Regions from separate parts of the Roseateles sp. P5_E1 genome, predicted to be linked through region 2. Evidence: predicted binding sites of a transcription regulator. Region 2 holds the regulator's gene; each other region holds the start of a gene.

Region 1 (5,603 bases), on a different contig from region 2:
TGGCTTCCTCGATCTGGATGCGCACTTGCTTGACGCGGGCTTCGATGTCGCCCGCAGCGCCGGCGCCGTCGATGATGGTGGTGTTTTCCTTGCCCACTTCGACGCGCTTGGCCTGGCCCAGGTCGGCCAGCGTGACCTTCTCGAGCGTCAGGCCGACTTCTTCGGCGATGACCTTGCCGCCCGTCAGGATGGCGATGTCTTCCAGCATGGCCTTGCGACGGTCACCGAAGCCAGGCGCCTTGACGGCGACGACCTTCAGGATGCCGCGGATGGTGTTGACCACCAGCGTGGCCAGGGCTTCGCCGTCCACGTCTTCCGAGATGATCAGCAGCGGGCGGCCCGACTTGGCAACCTGCTCCAGCGTCGGCAGCAGATCGCGGATGTTGCTGATCTTCTTGTCGTACAGCAGCACGAACGGGTTGTCCAACAGCGCGGCTTGCTTTTCCGGGTTGTTGATGAAGTAGGGCGACAGGTAGCCGCGGTCGAACTGCATGCCTTCGACGACGTCGAGTTCGCTGTCCAGGCTCTTGCCGTCTTCGACGGTGATGACGCCTTCCTTGCCAACCTTGTCCATCGCCTCGGCAATGATGCGGCCCACTTCATGGTCGCTGTTGGCGGAGATCGTGCCGACTTGCGCGATTTCCTTGGAGGTGGTGGTGGCCTTGGAGGCCTTCTTCAGCTCGGCGACCAGGGCGGTGACCGCCTTGTCGATGCCGCGCTTCAGGTCCATCGGGTTCATGCCGGCGGCCACGTACTTCATGCCTTCGCGAACGATGGCTTGAGCCAGGACAGTCGCGGTGGTGGTGCCGTCACCGGCGTTGTCAGACGTCTTGGAAGCGACTTCCTTGACCATCTGCGCGCCCATGTTCTGCAGCTTGTCCTTCAGCTCGATTTCCTTGGCCACGGACACGCCGTCCTTGGTCACGGTCGGGGCGCCGAACGAGCGCTCGAGCACGACATTGCGGCCCTTGGGGCCCAGGGTCACCTTGACCGCGTTGGCCAGGATGTTCACGCCTTCAACCATGCGGGCACGAGCCTCGCCGCCAAAGATCACGTCTTTTGCTGCCATTTGATTCTCCGAATACTTAAATTGGGGTCAGAGTCGAATTCTCTGAATCAGTTGGGGACAGAACTCGCGCTGCGCGCTTCGGTCTGTCCCGCAAGCTATTACTTTTGCACCACGGCGAAGAGGTCTTCCTCGCGCATGACCAGCAACTCGTCACCGTCGACCTTGACGGTCTGGCCGGAATACTTGCCAAACAGCACGCGGTCGCCGACGACGACGTTCAGGGCCACGAACTCACCCTTGTCATTGCGCTTGCCCGGGCCGACGGCCAGGACTTCACCTTGATCAGGCTTCTCGGCGGCGTTGTCGGGGATGACGATGCCCGAGGCGGTCTTGGTTTCTTGCTCCAGACGGCGAACGATCACGCGATCGTGCAGGGGGCGCAGCTTCATGGAATCTCCTTGAGAGTTGGAACCGGAGCGGCCGCGGCAATCGCGGCTCGCCGAAAAAAACGGGGCCGCCAGCGGAAAACCGGTCGGCCCGACTCGTTAGCACTCGAATGAGTTGAGTGCTAGCAGAAAGCCATTATAGGGACGGCGGATGACGATTCAAGCCTTGCGGAACTGGGGCTTGCCATATACCGGCGAAGCGCGCCTTTGCGCCACCCGGGCAGCCGTTTGCCGCAGTCATCGACCGCACATGGGTGGGCCCCAATGAAAAACGACCGCCGTAGCGGTCGTTCTTGAGGCGTGAGGCGCTGCTTTAGCGAGCGACGCGACGGCGTGTCCAACCCAGGCCCGCAAGGGCGCCCAGGGTCAGAGCGATGCTGGCGGGCTCGGGCAGGCGGCCAGGAGGCTGCGTGTCGACGGTCTTGAAGCTGAGGTCATCGAGCAGAACAGCCTGGTCGTTCGCCGAGAACACCACTGTGCGGCCCACGCCCTGGAACGTCAGTGTGATTTGGTTGGACCAGTTGCAGAACACGTAGCTGTTGCATTCAGCGCCGGTGAGACCGTTCAGGCCGCCGCCGAGTTCCTTGCCGCTGGCGTCGTAGACGTGAACCGAGAGATTGATGCCCAGGGTGCTGCCCGAGTAGACGAAAGACAGGGCGTCGACGAAGCCGTCCGCGAGGTCCAGCGTCAGGCTCTGGATACCTGCCACCGCAGGCTTGGTCCAGTCCTGAGCGAGAAAGAGCGCGCCGCAGCTGCCGGTGCGGGAAAAGCTGATGGCGCCGGCATCACCATTCGGGCCATAACTGCAGGCTTCAGACGTGGACGCCCAGGCGGCGCCACTTCCCACGACACCCTTGGATGCGTAGCGGGAGGTCAGTTGCTCCATGGTCTGCACGTCCTCGAAGTCCAAGAAGACCGCACCGGCCATCGCCGATTGCATGGTGGCCGTCAAGGCGAGTGCCAGAAGTTTGCTCGTCGCGCGCATGGCGTTCTCCGTCCGGGTTTGTTCGAGTTGGGTTGTTGGGCGGACTGTAAACAAGCACCTGCGCGCCGGGCCGCGTTGTGCCCCTTCAGTTGAGGGGGAGTCAAGCACCTAGGGGCCGCGCTTAGGGGGGTGAAGAGGTACTGCGCGCGCATATATGAGTTGCCGAGATGACTCGTTAGATCGCGCGGCTGGCAGAAGGCCTTGGCTACACTGCCTCGGGTGGAAACCAAATGGCTTGAAGACTTCGTCAGCCTGGCCGAGACGCGCAGCTTTTCCCGCTCCGCCCAGCTGCGCCACGTGACCCAGCCGGCATTCTCGCGCCGCATTCAGGCCTTGGAGGCCTGGGCCGGCGTCGACCTGGTGGATCGATCCTCCTATCCCACCCGGCTGACGGCCGCTGGCGCAACCTTGCTGGCCCAGGCCGTCGAGCTGCTGGGCAATCTGCAGGCGACGCGCAATATGCTGCGCAGCCATCAGGCGGCCGACCAGGACATGATCGAGTTCGCCGTGCCGCACTCGCTGGCCTTCTCCTTCTTCCCGCATTGGCTGATGGGTTTGAGACGCGGCTTCGGCGCCATCAAGTGCCGGCTCAACGCGGCCAATGTGCATGACGCGATGCTGCAGCTCAGCGAAGGCAATTGCGATCTGCTGCTGGTCTATCACCACGCCAGCCAGCCGCTGCAGCTGGACCCGGAGCGCTACCAGATGGTGTCGCTGGGCCACGAGACCTTGTCGCCGTATGCCAGGGCCGACAGTCAGGGCGAGCCGATGTTCCGGCTGCCCGGACGGCCGGGCCAGAAGATTCCCTTCCTGAGCTACGCGGCCGGCGCCTATCTCGGCCGCCTGGTCGAGCTTATCGTCAAGGAGGCGGACTGCGCGCTGAACCTGGACGCCATCTACGAGACCGACATGGCCGAAGGCCTGAAAGCGATGGCGCTGGAAGGTCACGGATTCGCCTTCCTGCCCGCCAGCTCGGTGCAAAAGGAGATCGCCAGTGGCCGCCTCGTGCCCGCCGCTGCGCCGGGCACCTTCAGCGTCAGCATGGAGCTGCGCATCTATCGCGAAAAGCCCGAGCTTTCGCGCCGGCTCAAACCAGCCTCCTTGGCTTTGTGGGACTATTTATCGTCCGCGGCATGACCTCATCCAGCTTGCGCATGCATCGTGTAAACCCGTATTCGGGCTGAGCGTGCGGCGTGGTCTGCTCGCGGCTGTTATCGATATCCACTTCCTGTTGTTGGAGTCTCCATGAAGAAAGTTCTGCTCGTCGCAGCCCTGTTCGCCGGCGTTTCGGCCGCGCATGCCGAAGACACGCTGAAGAAGATCAAGGACAGCGGCGCGATCACGATGGGTGTGCGCGAGTCGTCGGGCCTGTCCTACACCATCGGTGATGGCAAATACGTCGGCTACCACATCGATGTCTGCGAGCACGTCGTTGCCGACCTGCGCAAGCAGCTGGGCAGCAAGATCGAAGTCAAGTACCAACCGGTCACATCGGCCAACCGCATCCCGCTGACCGTCAACGGCACCGTCGACCTGGAGTGCGGCTCCACGACAAACAACGCCACCCGTCAGAAGGACGTCGCCTTCGCCGTGACAACCTATGTCGAGGAAGTGCGCATCGCCGTGAAGGCCAACTCCGGCATCACCGGCATCGGCCAGCTCAACGGCAAGACCGTCGCGACGACGACCGGCACCACGTCCGTGCAGACGCTGCGCAAGCACGAGCGCGCCAACGGCGTGGACTTCAAGGAAGTATTCGGCAAGGACCACGCCGACAGCTTCCTGCTGCTGGACTCCGGCCGCGCCGACGCCTTCGTCATGGACGGCTCCATCCTGGCCAAGAACATCGCCACGTCCAAGAACCCGGCCGACTTCAAGATCGTCGGTGAGGTGCTGTCGGTCGAGCCGATCGCCATCATGATGCGCAAGGACGACCCGGGCTTCAAGACCGCGGTCGACAACAGCATCAAGGCCATGATGAAGTCGGGCGAGATGGCCAAGATCTACGACAAGTGGTTCCTGCAGCCCATCCCGCCGACCAACACCAAGATCGGCCTGCCGGTGTCCACTGCGACCAAGGACGCCTGGGCCAATCCCAACGACAAGCCGATGGAAGACTACGCGAAGAAGTGATTCGCGCATCGACCTGAACCACCGCAAAGCGGGTGCCTGGCACCCGCTTTGCTTTAGCTAAGAGGCTTGAGGAGAGGGCCATGAGTTGGGACTGGCAGTTCTACTGCAATGACACCGCCACCGGGGAGGCCGTTGCTGGCTGCTTCGGCCCGGGCGGCAAGGAGCAGACTTATCTGCAATGGATGCTGAACGCCTGGGGCTGGACGCTGAGCGTCTCGCTGCTGGCCCTCGTGCTGGCGCTGGTGGTCGGTTCGCTGATCGGCATTGCTCGCACCGCGCCGAACAAATGGCTGGCGCGCTTCGGCGAGGCGTGGACCGAGCTCTTCCGCAACATTCCGCTGCTGGTGCAGGTCTTTCTCTGGTACCACGTGCTGCCATCGCTGTTCCCGGTGCTGCGTGAGGCCGTGCCGTCCTCCGTGCTGGTCGTCTTCGCCCTGGGTTTCTTCACCAGCGCGCGCATCGGCGAGCAGGTCAAGGCCGGCATCAAGACCCTGCCCACCGGCCAGCGCTACGCGGGCCTGGCCATGGGCCTGACGCTGCCCCAGACCTACCGCCACGTGCTGCTGCCGATGGCGTTCCGCATCGTCATTCCGCCGCTGACGAGCGAGAGCATGAACATCGTCAAGAACTCGGCGGTCGCCTTCGCGGTCAGCATCCCCGAGCTGGCGCAGTTCGCGCAGCAGGCCTCCGAAGAGACGTCTCATTTCGAGGAGATCTACATCCCTGTCACCGCGCTGTATTTCGTCTCGGCCTTCGCCATCAACCGCATCGCCAAGTTCATTGAGGCGCGCGTGCGCATCCCCGGCCAGTCGGGAGGCAAGTGATGCTGAATCTCGACTATTCCTTCGTGAACTGGGCGGTCGTCCAGAGCTTCGTCGCCAAGGGCTTCTGGTTCTCCATCCAGCTGACGCTGGTGGCCATGATCGGCGGCATCATCCTGGGCACGCTGCTGGCGATGATGCGGCTGTCCAGCAAGCCCTGGCTGTCGGTGCCGGCGGCGTTTTACGTCGACACGCTGCGCTCCATCCCG
Region 2 (5,603 bases):
ATAGCCGGCGTCTTCCAGGGCATGCATGGCCACCGACTTGCCGCCGCCGGACATGCCGGTCAGCAGCACGACGTCGCCGTGCAGATCCGTGTCCATGCTCATGACCGGGCCTTGCGCGGCTTGGTCGCCGTGGACGCGTCCAGCATCTCCTGCGCATGCGCCAGGCTGGTGGACGACAGGCGCTCGCCGCCCAACATGCGGGCGATCTCGGCCACGCGGGCTTCGCCGGCCACGGGGCTGACGGAGCTGACGGTGCTCGTGCCTTGCAAGGCCTTGGCGACGACGAGATGCCGGTCTGCGCACGCGGCCACCTGGGGCAGGTGGGTGACGGCCAGCACCTGGCGCTGGCCGGTTGCCGAGTGGCCGAGCTGCTTCATCAGCCGGCCCACGGTCTCGGCGACGGCGCCACCGATGCCGACGTCGATCTCGTCAAAGATCAGCGTGCCGGGCGCGTTGTCGGTTGCAGCCTGGCTGGCCGTCACCGCAATGGCCAGCGCGATGCGCGACAGCTCGCCGCCCGAGGCCACCTTGGCGAGCGGCCGCGGCGTGCTGCCGGCATGGCCGGCGACCAGGAATTCGGCGGATTCGACGCCAAAGCTCTGCGGGCCGTCGGTGGGGTTCAAGGCGATGTCGAACTGGCCGCCCGCCATGCCGAGCTGCTGCATCGCCGCCGTGACGGCGGACGCAAGCTGGGGCGCCGCCTTCTTGCGCGCACGGCTGGCGGCCTGCGCCTCGACGTCGAAGGCCTGGCGCGCGGCGGCGAGGGCCGCCTCGAGGAGCGTGGGGTCGCTGGCGGCGTCGAGGGCCGCGAGCTCCGCGCGCCATTGCGCGAGCAGGGCCGGCAGCTCGTGAGGCTGGCGGCGGTAGCGGCGCGCCAGCGTCATCCAGGCCGACACGCGCTCGTCCAGCTCGGCCAGGCGGTTCGGGTCGAGATCGGCCTTGTGCAGATAGGCCGACAGCGTGTGGCTGGCGTCCTGCAGCTGGGCCTGCACGTCGCGCAGGGCCTGCACGGCGGGCAGCAGGCGGGCGTCGTGGTCGAGCACGCGTTCGAGCTGGTCCAGCGCGCCGCCGGCGAGGGACTGGGCGCTGGGCTCGGCCTCGTCCAGCGCATCCAGCGCCGACTTGGCCGCGTCGATGAGGGACTGGCCGTGCGACAGGCGCCCGTGCTCGGCGTTCAGCTCCTCCCACTCGTCCTCGGCCGGCGCCAGGCCGTCCAGCTCGCCGATCTGCCAGGCCAGCCGCTCGCGCTCGCGCAGTGCGTCGGCCTGCTGGCCCTGGGCCTTTTGCAGCGCCTCGGCGGCTTGCTTCCATGCGGCGTGGGCGCGGCCCAGCGGCACAGTGTCCAGCCCCGCGAAGCCATCCAACAGCTCGCGCACGGCGGCGGGGCGGGTCAGGCCCTGCCAGGCATGCTGGCCGTGGATGTCGAGCAGATGGTCGGCCAGTTCGCGCAGCTGCGTCAGCGTGGCGGCGCCGCCGTTGATCCAGGCGCGGCTTTTTCCCGCGGCGTCGATGACGCGGCGCAGCAGCAGCGTGTCGTCGGTGTCGAAGCCGGCTTCGTCCAGCCAGGCGCGCAGATGCGCCGGCGTGTCGAACTCGGCGGTGATCTCGGCCTTGGCCGCACCCTCGCGCACCACGCCGGCGTCACCGCGGCCGCCCAGCGCCAACTGCAGCGCGTCGATGAGGATGGACTTGCCCGCGCCGGTTTCGCCGGTCAGCACGGCGAAGCCGGGCTCGAAGTCGAGCTCCAGCGCAGGGACGATGACGAAATCCTTTAAAGACAGGTGGCGCAGCATCTCAGTGGTCGCGGTGTTTCGGGCCGAGCGCCGGGCCGCTCCCTAGCCGGCCCGCCATGGCGGTGTGCTTGCCGGCCGATCCGGCAAGCATCGCCGTCCCCTCGGGGGACCGGCTGAGCTGCCCGCGTCCAGCGGGGCGAGATCGGACGAGGGGCTTCATACATACCAACGCAGTTTGCGTCGCAGAGTCGCGTAATAGCTCCAGCCCTTGGGGTGGAGGAAGCGGACTTGGTGCTGGCTGCGCCGCACGGTGATGGTGTCGCCGTGCAGCAGGCTGGCGAGGCTTTGCATGTCGAAATTCACCGACGCATCGCGGCCGGCGACGATCTCCAGGCGCACCTCGCCCAGGTCAGGCAGCACGATGGGCCGGTTGGACAGCGTGTGGGGCGCGATCGGCACGATCAGCCAGCCGGCGATGCTGGGGTGCAGGATGGGCCCGCCGGCCGACAGCGCATAGGCCGTGGAACCGGTAGGCGAGGCGACGATGAGGCCGTCGGCGCGCATGTTGGCGACGAACTGCTCGCCCACCTCGATCTTCAGCTCCACCATGCCGGAGCTGCCGCCGCGGCTCACGACCACGTCATTGAGTGCCAGGCCGGAGAAGATGGACTCGCCGTCGCGCCAGACCGCGCCTTCCAGCATCGCCCGGGGTTCGACTTCATAGTCGCCCGCCAGCACCGGCGCCAATGACTCGCGCCAGCGTTCGATGGGAATGTCCGTGATGAAGCCCAGCCGCCCCTGGTTGATGCCCACCAGCGGAATGCCGTGGCGAGCCATGTCCCGCGCGAAGCCGAGCATCGTGCCGTCACCGCCGATGACCACAGCCAGGTCGCATTGCCGGCCCAGCTCGTCGTTGGACAGCGCGTCGTAGTCCGACAGGCCGGTGTTGAGCGCGGTGTCCGCTTCCAGCGAGACATCCAGGCCCTGGCTGCACAAAAATTGGGCAATCTCCTCCAGCACCGGCCCGATGCCAGGCGCTTGATGCTTGCCCACGATGGCGACATGTCTGAAGCGCTCGGCCATGCGGCAAATTACACCACAGGGGGTTTGCACATCCCGGGCAGAACAGCGCTGTCCATAGAATGCGGGCATGCTCGACGAGCGATCTAAATCCCTGCTGAAAACCCTGGTCGAACGCTATATCGCGGACGGGCAGCCGGTCGGCTCGCGCACGCTGTCCAAAGCCTCGGGCCTGGAACTCAGCCCGGCGACCATCCGCAATGTGATGGCCGACCTCGAAGAACTCGGCCTCATCGCCAGCCCCCACACCAGCGCCGGCCGCATCCCCACGGCGCGTGGCTACCGCCTCTTCGTCGACACCATGCTGACGGCCCAGCCCGGCCTCATTGGCGTGGATGCCGCCCGGCTGCAGCCCGACCAGCCCCAGCGCGTCATCGCCAGCGCGGCGCTGATGCTGTCCAACTTGTCGAGCTTCGTGGGCGTGGTCACTTCGCCGAAGAAGGCCAGCGTCTTCCACCACATCGAGTTTCTGCGCCTGGGCGAGCGCCGCGTGCTCGTCATCCTCGTTGCACCCGATGGCGACGTGCAGAACCGCGTCATCTTCACCGCACAGGACCTCAGCCAGTCCGAGCTCGCCGAAGCCAGCAACCGCCTGAATGCCAGCTACGCCGGCCTCACGCTCGAAGCCGTGCGCGAACGCCTGCGCCATGAGGTGGATGAGCTGCGCGGCGAGATCGCCGGGCTGATGAGCGCGGCCGTGCAGGTCGGCACCGAAGCCATGGTGCAGGAGCAGGAGCAGGTCGTCGTCTCCGGCGAGCGCAACCTGCTGGCCGTGCAGGACTTCAGCCACGACATGGGCAGCCTGCGCCGCCTCTTCGACCTCTTCGAGCAGAAGACGCAACTGATGCGCCTGTTGGACACGTCGAGCCGCGCCGAGGGCGTGCGCATCTACATCGGCGGCGAAAGCCAGGTCGTGCCCTACGAGGAACTGTCCATCGTCAGCGCGCCCTACGAGGTCGACGGCCAGGTCGTCGGCACGCTCGGCGTCATCGGCCCGACGCGCATGGCCTACGACCGCATGATCCAGATCGTCGACATCACGTCGCGGATGGTGGGGCAGGCGCTCAGCCAACGCTGACTAGAATCTGCGCCTTCTCTCCGGGGCATTTGCTCAGTCAGCGGCGGCCGGGAGCGAAATAGAAGTTGTTGTATCAGTGGGCCGTTAGCTCAGTTGGTCAGAGCAGAGGACTCATAGCGAAAGTTGTGCACCGGGTGGCGAAAGCGCCTGCGTGAATGGCGTCAAATTCGGCGAACCCTGACGGCCGCAAGGCACAAGGCAACGCCGAGCCAAGCCCCGCGAGGGGAAGGTGTAGAGACTAGACGGCGCCCGCCTACAGGCCTTCACGGTCCATGGCGAAGGCATAGTCCAGGGAGTCCAGAAATGGGCACAAACCGGAATCCTTTGGTCGCAGGTTCAAGCCCTGCACGGCCTACCACTAGACAATAGCCTGGGAGGGCGCATGAGCAGCGGCTGGGACCTGACTCATGAGGTTCCGATCGAGTTTGACGCGCTGGTGAACGAGGTGCATGCATGAGCGGACTCCTTCCCGGCAGCGACGATGCGGGGCCCAGCTACAACGGCATCCACGGCGACATCGTCGCTCTTCTGGAGGCCGCCCGTCATGCCGCCGCACGCAGCGTCAATGCGCTGATGACGGCCAGCTACTGGGAGATCGGCCGACGCATCGTCGAATTCGAGCAGGGTGGGCGGGGCCGAGCTGCTTACGGCGACGCATTGATCAAGCGCTTGTCTGAAGACCTGACTGCCCGCTTTGGGCGCGGCTTCAGCCGCCAGAACCTCTGGCAAATGCGCGCTTTCTACCTTGCCTGGCCTGCCGAGCAGATTTTGCAGACACTGTCTGCGAAATCCTCTAGCCTGCAGATTCTCCAGACAGTGTCTGGAGAATCGATGGGCCTACCTGCACTGGCCCAAGCCTTCCCGCTGCCCTGGTCGGCCTATGTGCGCCTGCTGTCCGTCAAGTCCGAAGCCGCGCGCGCCTTCTACGAAACCGAGGCCCTGCGTTGTGGCTGGAGCGTGCGTCAGCTCGACCGTCAGGTCAACAGCCAGTTCTATGAGCGCATCGCCCTGTCGCACAACAAGGCGGCCATGCTGCGCAAGGCTGAAGCTGCCGAGGCCGGCGATGTCATCACTCCTGAGCAGGCGCTCAAGGACCCCTTCGTCCTGGAATTCCTCAACCTCAAGGACGAGTACTCGGAATCAGACCTAGAAGACGCGCTTATCCAGCACCTGGCCGACTTCCTGCTTGAGCTGGGCGACGACTTCGCCTTCGTGGGCCGGCAGCGGCGCCTCCGGCTGGACGACGCCTGGTTCCGTGTCGATCTGCTGTTCTTCCACCGCCGGCTGCACTGTCTGCTTGTCATCGACCTGAAGATCGGTAGATTCAGCCATGCCGACGCGGGCCAGATGCACATGTACCTGAACTACGCCCGCGAACACTGGATGAAGCCCGGCGAGAACCCGCCCGTGGGCCTGGTGCTGTGCGCCAGCAAGGGGAGCAACGAGGCGCACTATGCCCTGGAGGGCCTGCCCAACAAGGTGATGGCCGCCGAGTACCAGACCGTACTGCCGGACGCCAGGCTGCTGGAAGCGGAGCTGGACAAGACGCGGCGGGAACTGGAGGGGCGGGGTGTCAGCCGGGGTGATGTGGAGGCCGGCGAATGAGGGCTTGGACCATGACAACACAGGGTGGCGTTGCGCCCATCATCCGCAGAGCGGTAGACATCCGGCCTGACCGCTCCTATCCCTAATTGGGCATTCGCTCCTTCGGC
Region 3 (5,603 bases), on a different contig from region 2:
CATCATCGAGGACATCACCGACCAGCTGCGCATCGAGGAGCTGGACCGCGCCCGCGAGGCCGCCGAGGCGGCCAACCAGGCCAAGAGCGAGTTCCTGTCGCGCATGAGCCATGAGCTGCGCACACCGATGAACGCCATCCTCGGCTTCACGCAGCTGATGCAGATGGACGCCGGTGAACCGCTGGCACCGGGCCAGCGCGCACGCGCCCAGCAGATCGCCCAGGCCGGCTGGCATCTGCTGGAAATGATCAACGACACGCTGGACCTGTCGCGCATCGAGGCAGGCTCGCTGCGCCTGGAGCCTGTGCTGCTGGAGCTGCCGCCGCTGCTGGCCCGGGCCTTGGCGCTGGTGCAAGGTCAAGCCGCAGAGCGCGGCCTGGCCATCAGCCAGCGTATCGACCCGGCCGCCGTGCGCCTCGTCGGCGACCCCACGCGGGTTACCCAAATCCTGACCAACCTGCTCAGCAACGCGGTCAAGTACAACCGCCCAGGCGGCAGCGTCAGCGTCGAGGTGGCTCGACCTGAGCTGGGGTGGGTCGAAATCGCCGTGCGCGACACCGGGCTGGGCCTTACCGAAGAGCAGCGCGCCGCCCTCTTCCAACCTTTCAACCGCCTGGGCCGCGAGCGCAGCGGCCTGCCGGGAACGGGTATCGGCCTGGTCATCAGCCAGCGCCTGGCCGAGATGATGGGCGGCAGCCTGCGCGCCGAAGAGCAGGACGGCCCCGGCGCCTGCTTCGTGCTGAGGCTGCCGGCCAGCGGCGCTGCCGCTGCACTGTCCCAGGAGACGGCCCCGGACGAACCGACCAGCCCGCGCCCCAGCCCCCAGCGGCGCGTGCTCTACGTGGAGGACAACCCGCTCAACGCCGAAGTCATGCGCGGCATCCTGGAGCAGCGGCCCGGCATCGAGCTGGAAGTGGCGCCGACCGTGGAAGCCGGCCTGCGCGCCTTGCGCGAGCGCCCGCCGGCCCTGCTGCTGCTCGACTGGCAGCTGCCCGATGGCGACGGCCTGACGCTGCTGAGCCGCATGCGCGAGCTGGGCCAGCCGCTCCCCCCGGTCGTCGTCGTGTCGGCCAATGCCCAGCCCGAGCAGATCGCCGCCGCCGAGGTGGCGGGCGCCCAGCACTATCTGACCAAGCCGCTGGACGTGCGTGAATTGCTCGCCCTGGTCGATGAATTGTTGGCGCCGGGCTCCGTCGTAGCGGGGGCAGAATGAGGGCCCAGTCCCCAACACGCGTCAGCGCCCGATGAGTTCCACCGATCTCGTTCCCAGCACCGGTGCCCAGGCCGTGCAGGCCCTGGCACGCACCGATGGCCGCCAGTTCCTGACCTTTCGCATCGGCGCAGAGGAATACGGCCTCAACATCCTGCGCGTGCAGGAAATCCGCTCTTACGAGCCGCCCACCCGCGTTGCCAATGCACCGGCCTTCGTCAAGGGCGTCGTCAACCTGCGCGGCGTCATCGTGCCCATCGTGGACCTGCGCATCCGCCTGGGCCAGGCCGGTGAATACAACGCTTTCACCGTCGTCATCGTGCTCAATGTGGCCGGCCGCGTCGTCGGTGTCGTCGTGGATTCGGTGTCCGACGTGCTGGAACTCAGCGCCGACGAGATCAAGCCGCGCCCGGAAGTGGCCGCCGCCCTGGACGCCCGCTTCATCACCGGCCTGGGCAAGCTCGGCGAGCGCATGCTGATCCTGCTGGACATCGAGGCCATGATCAAAAGCCCGGATTTCGGCCTGGTCGACTGAAGGAAAGTTAGCGATCGCTGACTGTTTCACCGTTGGAAACATTGCATTCCAGCACCGTCACGAACTGACTTAGCACTCACTAAACCAGAGTGCTAATATCCTGTTCACCGCGGCATTCCGCGCCGCGGTTTAGCAAGGATTCATGACGATGTCCGCCTCTTCTGCCATTGCCGTCCGCGACCCCTGGGCCATGGTGCCTTCGCTGGGCAATCTGGACGCATACATCTCCGCCGTCAACCGCCTGCCGCTGCTGACGGCCGAGGAAGAAGGGTCCGCCGCGCGCAGCCTGCGCGACAAGGGCGACCTGGAAGCCGCCGGCCGCATGGTGCTGTCGCATCTGCGCCTGGTGGTGGCCATCTCCCGCCAGTACATGGGCTACGGCCTGCCCCAGGGCGACCTGATCCAGGAAGGCAATGTCGGCCTGATGAAGGCCGTCAAGCGCTTCGACCCGGACCAGGGTGTGCGCCTGGTGAGCTATGCCATGCACTGGATCAAGGCCGAGATCCACGAGTACATCCTGAAGAACTGGCGCATGGTCAAGGTCGCGACGACCAAGGCCCAACGCAAGCTGTTCTTCAATCTGCGCTCGATGAAGCACCAGATGAAGGCCGACCAGGCCGACGGCCAGACGCATCGCAACACGCTCACCGAGGCCGAACTGGCCCATGTCGCCAGCACGCTGAACGTCAAGCGCGAGGAAGTGCTGGAGATGGAGACCCGCATGTCGGGCGGCGACGTGGCGCTGGAGCCGCAGACCGACGACGATGGCGAGAGCTTCGCGCCCATCGCCTACCTGGCCGACGACAGCCATGAGCCGACCCGCGTCATCGAGGCGCGTTCGCGCGACGAACTGGCCGGCGACGGCATCCACCGCGCCCTGGACGTGCTGGACGCGCGCAGCCGCCGCATCGTCGAGGAGCGCTGGCTGAAGGTGAACGACGATTCGTCGGGCGGTATGACGCTGCACGAGCTGGCTGCCGAATACGGCGTGTCGGCCGAGCGCATCCGCCAGATCGAGGTGGCGGCGATGAAGAAGATGAAGAAGGCGCTGACCGAAGCGGCCTGATTGACCTCCTCGGCTCCAAGTAAAAGGCCCCTCGGGGCCTTTTCTACTTTTTGGCTTCGGCCAGCAGCAGCTTGATGTCGTCCGCCAGCGGCTGGGCGCCCGAGCCGTAGCGCGCGTAAACGCGCACGCGGCCTTCGGTGTCGAAGATGAAGCTCGCCGCCGTGTGGTCCATCGTGTAGGTCTCGGGTGTCTTGCCCGGCGCCTTGGCGTAGAAGACCTTGAACTCCTTGGCCGCGCCCTTCGTCTGCTCCTCGCTGCCGCGCAGGCCGACAAAGCTGGGATCGAAGCTGGCCAGATAGGCCTTGAGCAGCTGCGCCGTATCGCGCTCCGGGTCGACGGTGACGAAGATGCCCTGCACCTTGTCGCCGTCCGCGCCCAGGCTGCGCTTGACTTCGGCCACCTCGGCCATCGTCGTCGGGCAGACGTCGGGGCATTGGGTGTAGCCGAAGAAGACCACCAGCACCTTGCCCTTGAAGTCAGCCAGCGAGCGGGCGCGGCCGTCCTGGTCGGTCAGGTTCAGCGTGCGGGCGTACTCGGCGCCGGTCAGGTCGATGCCCTTGAAGGCGGGCTTGTCGGGGCTCGCCTTCTGGCAGGCGGCCAGCGACAGTGTGACCAGAGCGGCCAGCGCGAAACGACGGGTGTTCATGCGATGTAGTGGTCGATCAACAGCGCCGCAAAGAGCAGCGACAAATGCCAGATGGAGAACCAGAAGGTCCGCCGCGCCAGCATCTCCGAATACGAGCGCCACAGCCGGAAGGCATAGCCGCAGAAGCCCAGGCCGAGTGCGACGGCGCTGGCGAGGTAGAACCAGCCGCTCATGCCGGTCAGGAAGGGCAGCAGCGTGGCCGCGAACAGCACCCAGGTGTAGAGCAGGATCTGCAGCCGCGTGTAGTCGTTGCCATGCGTGACGGGCAGCATGGGTAGGCCGGCGCGCGCGTAATCTTCAGCGCGGTACAGCGCCAGCGCCCAGAAGTGCGGCGGCGTCCACAGGAAGATGATCAAGCACAGCAGCCAGGGCTCGGGGCCGAGGTCGCCACGCAGCGCGGCCCAGCCCAGCACCGGCGGCATGGCGCCCGAGGCGCCGCCGATGACGATGTTCTGCGGCGTCATCGGCTTCAGGATGACGGTGTAGATGACGGCATAGCCGATGAAGGTGGCGAAGGTCAGCCACATCGTCAACACGTTGACGTAGAAACCCAGCAGCGCCATGCCGGCTGCGCACAGCAGGGCCGAGAAGGTGAGCGTCTGCGTACGGCTGAGCTCACCCTTGGCCGTGGCGCGCCAGGCGGTGCGCTTCATGCGCGCGTCGATGCCGTCCTCGATGAGGCAGTTGAAGGCGGCCGCAGCGCCGGCGACCAGCCAGATGCCAGCGACGGCGGCAAGCATGGTGAGGGCCTGTTCCGGCGAGGGCAGGCCGGGCACGGCCAGGGCCATGCCGATGGCTGCGCAGAAGACGATGAGCTGGACGACGCGCGGCTTGGTCAGCTGGTAGAACTGCTGCCAGCGCGGGCTGTGCACGAAGGCGCTGGCGGTGGACGTGGAGGCCATGGTCAAGTTTGCGCCCTCAGGCGCGCGAGCAAGATGGTGAGCAGGGCTAGCAGCAGAGCGGCGCCAGCGGTGTGGGCGAGGGCAGCCACGATAGGCCAGTCGAGCACGACATTGGACAGGCCGGAGGCGAGCTGCCAGCCAGCCGCGGCGAGCAGCCAGTTGGACCAGTTCGCCGCATGCCGACGCAGCCGCCAGGCCAGTGCCAGGATGGCCGCAAAGACGACGCCCGCGCCGATGCGATGGGCCGTGTGGATGGCGGCCAGCGCCTCGAACCCGAGCCAGCCGCCGTCGGCGCGCTGGCCCAGTGCGCGCCAGAGCTGAAAGCCCTGCGCGAAGTCCAGTTGCGGCCACCACTGGCCGCCGTGGCAGGTGGGGAATTCGTCGCAGGCCAGCACGGCGTAATTCGTGCTGACCCAGCCGCCAAGGGCGACCTGGACAAGTGCAAGCACAAGGACGACGGCGACCGCACGGCGCAACGCCGACGGCGCGATGATCGGCCGCGGCTCGTAGGCCTCGTGCTGCCAGGCGAGCAGCATCAAGAGGCCGATGCCGAGCAGCAGGTGCAGCGTGACGATGGCCGGGAAGAGCTTCATCGTGACCGTCAGCGCGCCGAAGGCCCCCTGCACGCAGACCCAGGCCAGCGTCAGCGTCGGCAGCCAGGGCGATGGTGCGGTCTCTGCGCCCCGCCGCTTCAGCCGCCAACTCAGCGCAGCCATGACGAGGATGAGCAGGCCCACGCCGCTGGCCAGATAGCGGTGAACCATCTCGATCCAGGCTTTGCCGTGCGTGACCGGGCCGGTGGGCATCGCGGTCTGGGCGGCCTCGATGTGGTCGTGGGCGCCGGCCGGGCTTGCAGCGCTGTAGCAACCCGGCCAGTCCGGGCAGCCCAGGCCCGAATCGGTCAGGCGCGTGAAGGCGCCGAAGACGATGAGGTCGAAGGTCAGGAACAGCGTCAGCAGGGTCAGCGCGCGCAGCCGCCCTGCCGGCGTCGCGCTTCGCGAGCGCTGGCGCCACCAGAGCAGTGGGCCGATGGCGACCGCGCCGCCGATGGCGGCGACCTGGCCAAGAGGGACCAGCAGGTCGTTCATCGGCCTGCCGTATCCCAGCTGGCGCTGGCGCGCAGCAGCCTGTCGAGATCGGCTTTGAGCTTCTTGGGCTCGGGCTCGGCAGGGGCGCGCTCCATCCAGTTGCCCATGGGGTCGACGATGTAGAAATGGTCGGCCAGCGCCTTGCCCGAGGCGGGT

The links. The regulator HrcA, encoded in region 2, represses chaperone genes, less so after heat shock. The targets are predictions, from matches to a motif close to TTAGCACTCNNNNNNNNNGAGTGCTAA.
Region 1: ACXJKJ_RS04225 (co-chaperone GroES) is a predicted target of HrcA. The motif match lies at 1,555-1,581, and genes of this name have one in related genera.
Region 3: rpoH (RNA polymerase sigma factor RpoH) is a predicted target of HrcA. The motif match lies at 1,815-1,841, and genes of this name have one in related genera.

What each region holds. Positions count from the first base shown of each region.
Region 1 covers NZ_JBFUMN010000002.1:330,302-335,904, reverse strand. Annotated here, with positions in the region: gene groL (chaperonin GroEL) at 1-1,069, opposite strand, end outside; gene ACXJKJ_RS04225 (co-chaperone GroES) at 1,168-1,458, opposite strand; gene ACXJKJ_RS04220 (PEP-CTERM sorting domain-containing protein) at 1,769-2,440, opposite strand; gene ACXJKJ_RS04215 (LysR substrate-binding domain-containing protein) at 2,660-3,577, shown strand; gene ACXJKJ_RS04210 (amino acid ABC transporter substrate-binding protein) at 3,686-4,573, shown strand; gene ACXJKJ_RS04205 (amino acid ABC transporter permease) at 4,654-5,397, shown strand; gene ACXJKJ_RS04200 (amino acid ABC transporter permease) at 5,397-5,603, shown strand, end outside.
Region 2 covers NZ_JBFUMN010000017.1:69,042-74,644, reverse strand. Annotated here, with positions in the region: gene rapZ (RNase adapter RapZ) at 1-102, opposite strand, end outside; gene recN (DNA repair protein RecN) at 99-1,793, opposite strand; gene ACXJKJ_RS15570 (NAD kinase) at 1,950-2,816, opposite strand; gene hrcA (heat-inducible transcriptional repressor HrcA) at 2,884-3,891, shown strand; gene ACXJKJ_RS15560 (PDDEXK nuclease domain-containing protein) at 4,345-5,496, shown strand.
Region 3 covers NZ_JBFUMN010000023.1:31,688-37,290, forward strand. Annotated here, with positions in the region: gene ACXJKJ_RS17560 (CHASE domain-containing protein) at 1-1,213, shown strand, start outside; gene ACXJKJ_RS17565 (chemotaxis protein CheW) at 1,245-1,745, shown strand; gene rpoH (RNA polymerase sigma factor RpoH) at 1,894-2,811, shown strand; gene ACXJKJ_RS17575 (SCO family protein) at 2,855-3,457, opposite strand; gene cyoE (heme o synthase) at 3,454-4,359, opposite strand; gene ACXJKJ_RS17585 (COX15/CtaA family protein) at 4,362-5,447, opposite strand; gene ACXJKJ_RS17590 (SCO family protein) at 5,444-5,603, opposite strand, start outside.